Regions from separate parts of the Shewanella sp. FeAMO genome, predicted to be linked through region 1. Evidence: predicted binding sites of a transcription regulator. Region 1 holds the regulator's gene; each other region holds the start of a gene.

Region 1 (2,199 bases):
CTTCTTTAATCGCCTTTTTCAGCGTTTCCGAACGCAGCAACTCATTGAACAGAGCCTGACGGTTGGGCAGCACGGGCCCAGTCATCACCTTGCGTTGCCGGCGGAAATGTACCCTGGCCACCCGTGACAACTTATGGGCAATAGCCTTGTCGGTCCCATGTTCATCGGCCATCAGCCGCAACGACACGGCATTGGAAAACTGCACAAAGTTGTCGCGCCCCAGAAACAGGATCATCAGAAACTTGCGCAGCCAAGTGGGATTTTCCCGCTCAAATACGGCGGCACGCATGCTGTCATCTTCCTTACCCGGAGTGCGGCCCCAATAGAGGCTCACTGGCACCAATTGAATATCCAGTTGTGGATTGGCCTGATGCAGGTTCAGCAGAGAAGTGAAACAGCTGAGAAATGGCTTGTTGCTCTTGCGCTTGCCGAATAGGGGCTTGGCTCCTTCCAGGCAGACGACTCGGGGAACGGTAATATCATCAACCTTGAGTGCCTCATAAGGACAAGGCAAACCAAACTTACGGGTGACTTCCGCCAATGCCGCAATATCACTGACAGATTCCGTCTTCATTACATAGGCCATCGGCTTAGCCGGATCCAGGTTCAAATCGGCGAAAGGATCCTGAGGCACCACAGTGGTATGCACCAGCTTGCTTTGGAGCCAGCGAAGAGATTTAAACCAGAATGAATCTTGTTTGGACATGTTTTTTTCAGTGTCTGAGCCACAATCAATAGCCCAATAGAATACCAGAATTTCCTGAACCTTAGCTAGGGAAGGTGCGAACCGGCCCCGGCAGTTCCTCTGGCCAATGCCTTGAACTCCCCATGCTGCATGGGCCAAGCCGTTAAAACCAAAGCACCGAATGGCTTACTTAGCCACTCCCTAAAAGTTTCAGTTTTGGTTAATACTTGCACTGATAAAAATACTGTATATACTAACAGGTACTGTATGAAAAAACAGGAATCACCATGAGACCACTGACACCGCGCCAGGCACAGATTCTGGAACTGATTAAACGCAATATAGCCGACACCGGCATGCCGCCAACCCGGGCCGAAATTGCCACCCGGCTGGGCTTCAAGAGCGCCAATGCCGCCGAGGAACACCTCAAGGCATTGGCCAAGAAAGGCTGTATTGAGATCATGCCAGGCACCTCTCGTGGTATTCGCCTGCCTCATGATGAACAAGCGGAGTCAGAAACAGGCTTGCCCCTGATTGGTCAGGTTGCCGCCGGTGAACCCATACTGGCTCAGGAACACGTTGAGCAGTATTACCAGGTCGACCCTGGCATGTTCCACCCCAATGCCGACTTTCTGCTACGGGTACGCGGCGACAGCATGAAGAACATAGGTATTCTCGAAGGTGATCTCCTGGCGGTTCACAAGGTACAGGAAGCCCGTAACGGTCAAGTCGTGGTGGCCAGGGTTGAAGACGATGTAACTGTGAAACGCTTTGAAAAGAAAGGTAATGTGGTTTATCTACATGCCGAGAACGAGGCTTACTCCCCAATAAAAGTCGACCTGACTTTCCAGCCATTGACCATTGAAGGACTGGCGGTAGGGATAATACGCAATGGAGACTGGCTATGAGCATAATGACTGGCAACGCCCCAAGACACCCAGGCCTGTGGACAGACACCGGTATTGCCGGCAATCAGCCTTGGCAACATACCGGTATCTCCAGCTTGGCCAGCCATAGCCAGGGACGTCAGGAATTATTGCGCCTCTGCCCTCAATTGGCGCAATTGAGTCAACAGGGACGCTGGATAGTCTTGATTAACGCCCCGGCCAGCATAGGTTACAAAGAAACCTTAGCAAGGGCCGGTGTCAGAATGGATAGAGTACTCTTGGTGCGCACCAAGGATGAAGTAGAAGCCTTGTGGGCAACGGAAAGAGCCCTGACCAACGGCACCTCCAGTGCAGTGATCAGTTGGATAGACAGCCTGGATGCCCGTGATAACCGCCGATTGCAGCTGGTCGCCCGTAACGCCAGAGCCATGGGCATAGTGTTGGAAACGGGACAGCAGGCGAAAGAGGTGGATAACCACCTCAACGAACTTACCCACTCCATCCATTGATTGTGTTTAAAGGCCATCCCTGGGATGGCCTTTTTTCTGTGCCTTTTTGGTGCAATGCCTTCCCCTGTCAATCGGCGGCAAACCGCGCAGCTCTGCTACTCACACAGAATTCACCTCT
Region 2 (2,199 bases), 490 kb from region 1:
GTCGGCGGAGGTGAATATTCAAGGCAGCTATGCCAAAGCGCCGACCAACGGCCGTTTTCGCTTTACCCGGGTTTGGCTGCACAGGACAACCGGCTGGCAACTGATAGCGGCTCACTCGAGCCTGCTGGTTTGAGCACTGGGTTTTACGACGAACTACTGATTTCATGGTGACCATTTTATGACCAAAAACCCACAGCAGACCAGGCTATGCCAATATCAGCAGCATATGCTTATGACAAAGCTCGAGGCTGAGCCAGGCAAGTTGAAACTCGTCTGGCGCAGCAGGCAAACGCAACTGAAATACGCGCTTTGGGGACTACTGGCGATGCTTGCCGGAATTCTGGGAGTACTGGTGTTGGACCCCGCCAGACAGGACACTTGGTTTACGGCTGCCATCATAGCTATAGTGCTGGGGCTCAGCGGCATCATCATGGGCCTGAACCTCTACCGCCTGCTCAAACCCGTTACTCTGGATCTGCAACAGGGCTGCTTCTTCCGGGGCGGAAAAAGCAAGCCTCTCAGTCAACTCTGCCGCATAGAGGTGCAACGCAATACCTATAACGAAAGATTCAGAAGTCACATGCTTGAACACCTGACTGACGAAGAGCTCATAAGTGTCAGCGTGGTACTCTGTTTTACTGAGCGTGAGCGACTCGGTTTTGGCCTGTTCAAACCTCAAAAGCAGGCCACAGACAAGGCCAGAGCCTACGCACAAACACTCGCCGAACTGATAGGCTTTAACGGCGAAATAACAGTTACCCAGGGTTCAGGCCTGGGCCGTTAAGTTACGCTACTCTTTAGCCAAGCCTGACAAACCAAAGAGGCCAGCTGTTAACTTAATTCAATGATTATGTTGATATATTTATACACACAAAAACAAAGGGAATTAGATTTGCGCTCGGAGGATGGCAGCGTTAAGGTATCGCGGCGAATCATAACTACCAAGAAGGAACCATGATCGACAGTAAGCAGCGATATTTTGCCGAGCAAGATATCAAAGCCCCCGCCACCCCTCTTCCCAAACACGCCTTGTTCAATACCCTAAGCGACCTGATAGTCGCTCTCTGTTTTCTACTGGGCAGCTTCTTTTTTCTTACAGATGTTCACACTATTATCGGCGCCTGGCTGTTTGTAATAGGCAGTGTTCAGCTACTGATAAAGCCCCTGGTCACCCTGCTCAACTGGTGGCGCTGACAGATTAATCTGCCACCAATATATCAGGGCTTTTGCCATACACTCGCCCCCAGGCAGAAGCCCTGCCACCATTGCGCCACACTTTACCCAGCCGATAAACGCAACGCATTGCCAAGGGCTATTTCTCTGATAGTATATGTATAAATTCACAGTAATCCGGTGCTAAAGGTTTGCAGAGACTGGATCTTATTGCTATCACCGAGCTCAAGGGCGTAGCCGCTAAAATGGCTGAGAAACTGCACAAGCTCGGAATCAACACGGTACAGGATCTGCTGTTCCACCTGCCGCTGCGCTACGAAGACAGAACCCGCATCTACCCCATAGCCAGCCTCACACCCGGCAGCTACGGCACCATAGAAGCCGAAATTCAGTCCAGCCAGATCATCAATGGCCGCAAGCGTATGTTGATCTGCAATGTCCGTGATGACAGCGGCACCATGACCCTGAGGTTCTTCAATTTCTCAGCCGCCCAGCGCAATGCCATGCAACAAGGTCTGACCATTAGAGCCTACGGCGAAGTGCGCCGAGGTAACCACCAGGCCGAGATCATTCATCCGGATTACAAGATACTCAAAGGCGACGAACCGCCCAACCTCAGTGAAACCCTGACGCCCATCTATCCCACCACTGAAGGGCTCAAGCAGGCCAGTTGGATGAAATTGACCGAGCAGGCTCTAAACCTGCTGCAGGAGGACGGACTGCAGGAGTTGCTACCCGAGGCGCTGCGCCCCAATCAGCAAAGCCTGGCTCAGGCGGTGCGCACCCTGCATAGGCCCCCGGCGGATGTCGATATCTACCGTCTGGAACAGGGGCAACACCCGGCGCAGCAACGCCTGGTGCAGGAAGAACTGCTGGCGCATAACCTGTCTATGCTCAAGCTCAGGGAGCGCAGTAATCATGACAAAGCCGTGCCTTTGCCCGCCACCGGCGCTTTACTCAATCCCTTCCTCGCCGCCTTGCCCTTTAAACCTACGGGGGCGCAGCAGCGAGTGGTGGCAGATATCG
Region 3 (2,199 bases), 2.3 Mb from region 1:
GGCCATTGGCCTTGCGGCCGGAATGGTTTGGAGCAATTGAGTCTGTTGAGTTACTTAAGCTATGATTGGGAGCCGCCTTGCCGCTTCTCAGGGTTACCACGCCCGGCTCGATATGGGGCAATTCAAGCGCCAGTGCCGGCAAGCCACGCAGATGCAATTCAGGGACGGGCCAACCACCGCGACGCTTTAAAATTTGCAGCCTGGCGGTATTAACGCCAGCCGCGCTGATAGCCAGCTTTAGGGTGACAGGATGATTGCTGTCGGCCTGAGCCATAGGCAACTGGCAAATTCCCAGCGCCTTGCCCTGCTCTGCGGCAAGTTGCAACCTTCTGGCCTCAGTCAGTGTCAGCTTGTCCAGCCAACTCAGCACCAGGGGACAGGCGCCGCTGCTCAGCCCTTGCTCCATGGCCCAGAGCACCTCTTTACGCTGGGTTAACTCCAGCCACAAAATACGCTCGGCGGCAATACCGTGCTGGGCAAAGCTCTGTGCCAGCGGCTGCAATGGCGGCGCTATCAGCATTATCATGGCATCTCTGGACTCATCCCCTCTAAATTGATTTCTTTTGGACTGATTTTTTTCGGAATGATTTCTTTCGGAATGTGAGCCACACTGAGCCGGCAGTAAATAACGCATCAAAGGCAGCAACAGGCTGAGTTCCCCGTGCCCAGGAGACTGGCTGAAGAGCTCACAAATGCCCTGCCTTGGCCACCCTGCATCACTGAGCTGCGTATCCAATGCTTCAAAACCACTGGGATACCCCAATGTTTTGCCCTGACTGCCCGGCCCCAACCAGAGATCCCGGCGCTCCAGCAGACCGTTCAAGGCCTGAGATTTTGCTGGATCAGATTTTACAGAGTGAGTTTTGGCTGAAAGAGACATGAAAAACACCGATACTGTATTTTTATACAGTATAGCGAACTTTAGCCAACTGACAAGTCGTGCTGGCGCCAAAGCCTTAACCCGAGATAGAATAAATGAGAATGATTATCGAAACATATTCTCGACTTCAGCGAATAATTCAGGAGCTTGCCTTGCTGCCCTTTTCCGGCCTGTTTTCCCAACTCCAATGGCGACTGTTTGGCTATTTTGGTGTGTCATTACTGCTTATCCTGCTGCTCGCCAGTAGTATTGAAGCCATGTTGCTAAACCGCTTGTTACTGCTGCCCCAGCAGACCCAAAGCCAGTTACAGCAACTGGCCGATGAGGCCAACGACTATATCGTCAGGGGCGATATAGCAGGACTGGCGGATTGGGAGGGGCGTCAGGCATTTGTACTCTATGTGCTGGATAGCAAGCAGCAGGCGGTGAGTCAGCGGGAAATGCACCCGCACTTTGTTTACAAACTCAATTTCCTCAAGCAGTTGCAGCAGCCTATGGGGGACAGGGTGCAAAAACCTTTGATAGGCCTGCCACTACGCAATAGCCTGGAGCCGGACAATCCCCTGCTCTTGGTGGTACAACTCAACGCCTCTTTACACCCGGCGCAGCAACTGGATAAAAGCCTCTGGCTTATCCGTATCCTGGTAGGACTACTGGTGCTTTTGTTGTTCAGTCGTCTGCTGAGCCGCCATCTGATCCAGCCGCTGAGTTTACTGCGCAGTGCCACCCGTCAGCTGGCACAGGGCCAACTCGATACCCGGATTGCCGGCCATTTTTCACTAAAGCAGCCGGAATTTTTCCAGTTGGCGACCGACTTTGACCATATGGCCGAGCAGCTGCAAAAGAGCATTCAAACCCAGCAGCGGTTACTGAGGGATGTATCCCACGAACTGCGCACTCCCCTTGCCCGGCAGGAGCTGGCCTTACACCTGTTGGAAAATCGCTTGGGGGAGGAACATCAACAACCGCTTGCCAGGCTAAGACGCCAGGGCGAAGAGATGGCGCAATTGATTAACACTATTTTAGACTTCAGCCGCCTGAGCAACGGCTTCATTAAGCTGACGGCAGCGCCTTTTACCCTGACAGAATTACGCCGCTCACTGCTGCAGGATCTGGAGTTTGAGTCTGGCCCCAAGCAAAGCATAGTCTGGGCACAGGCCCCCATTGATGAGCAAACTTTGCATACCGATATGGCCTACTTGAAGCGGGCGCTGGAAAATGTCTGTCGCAATGCCCTCAAATATGCCGGTGAAACCTGCCGGGTGGAAATCCAGGTATCTCAATTGGGTGACGACAAATTGGGTGATAGCAGACTGCAG

The links. The regulator LexA, encoded in region 1, represses DNA repair genes until DNA is damaged. The targets are predictions, from matches to a motif close to TACTGTATNNNNATACAGTA.
Region 2: the regulator LexA is predicted to act here: its motif matches at 1,329-1,348, upstream of recG (ATP-dependent DNA helicase RecG).
Region 3: the regulator LexA is predicted to act here: its motif matches at 893-912, upstream of ACWAU4_RS10680 (ImuA family protein).

The regions. Positions count from the first base shown of each region.
Region 1 is NZ_CM132201.1:92,952-95,150, reverse strand. Features, by position in the region: gene plsB (glycerol-3-phosphate 1-O-acyltransferase PlsB) at 1-706, opposite strand, end outside; gene lexA (transcriptional repressor LexA) at 973-1,593, shown strand; gene ACWAU4_RS00430 (cell division inhibitor SulA) at 1,590-2,081, shown strand.
Region 2 is NZ_CM132201.1:4,581,191-4,583,389, forward strand. Features, by position in the region: gene ACWAU4_RS20445 (nuclear transport factor 2 family protein) at 1-133, shown strand, start outside; gene ACWAU4_RS20450 (hypothetical protein) at 233-784, shown strand; gene ACWAU4_RS20455 (YrhK family protein) at 955-1,194, shown strand; gene recG (ATP-dependent DNA helicase RecG) at 1,365-2,199, shown strand, end outside.
Region 3 is NZ_CM132201.1:2,391,069-2,393,267, reverse strand. Features, by position in the region: gene ACWAU4_RS10680 (ImuA family protein) at 1-880, opposite strand, end outside; gene ACWAU4_RS10675 (HAMP domain-containing sensor histidine kinase) at 1,033-2,199, shown strand, end outside.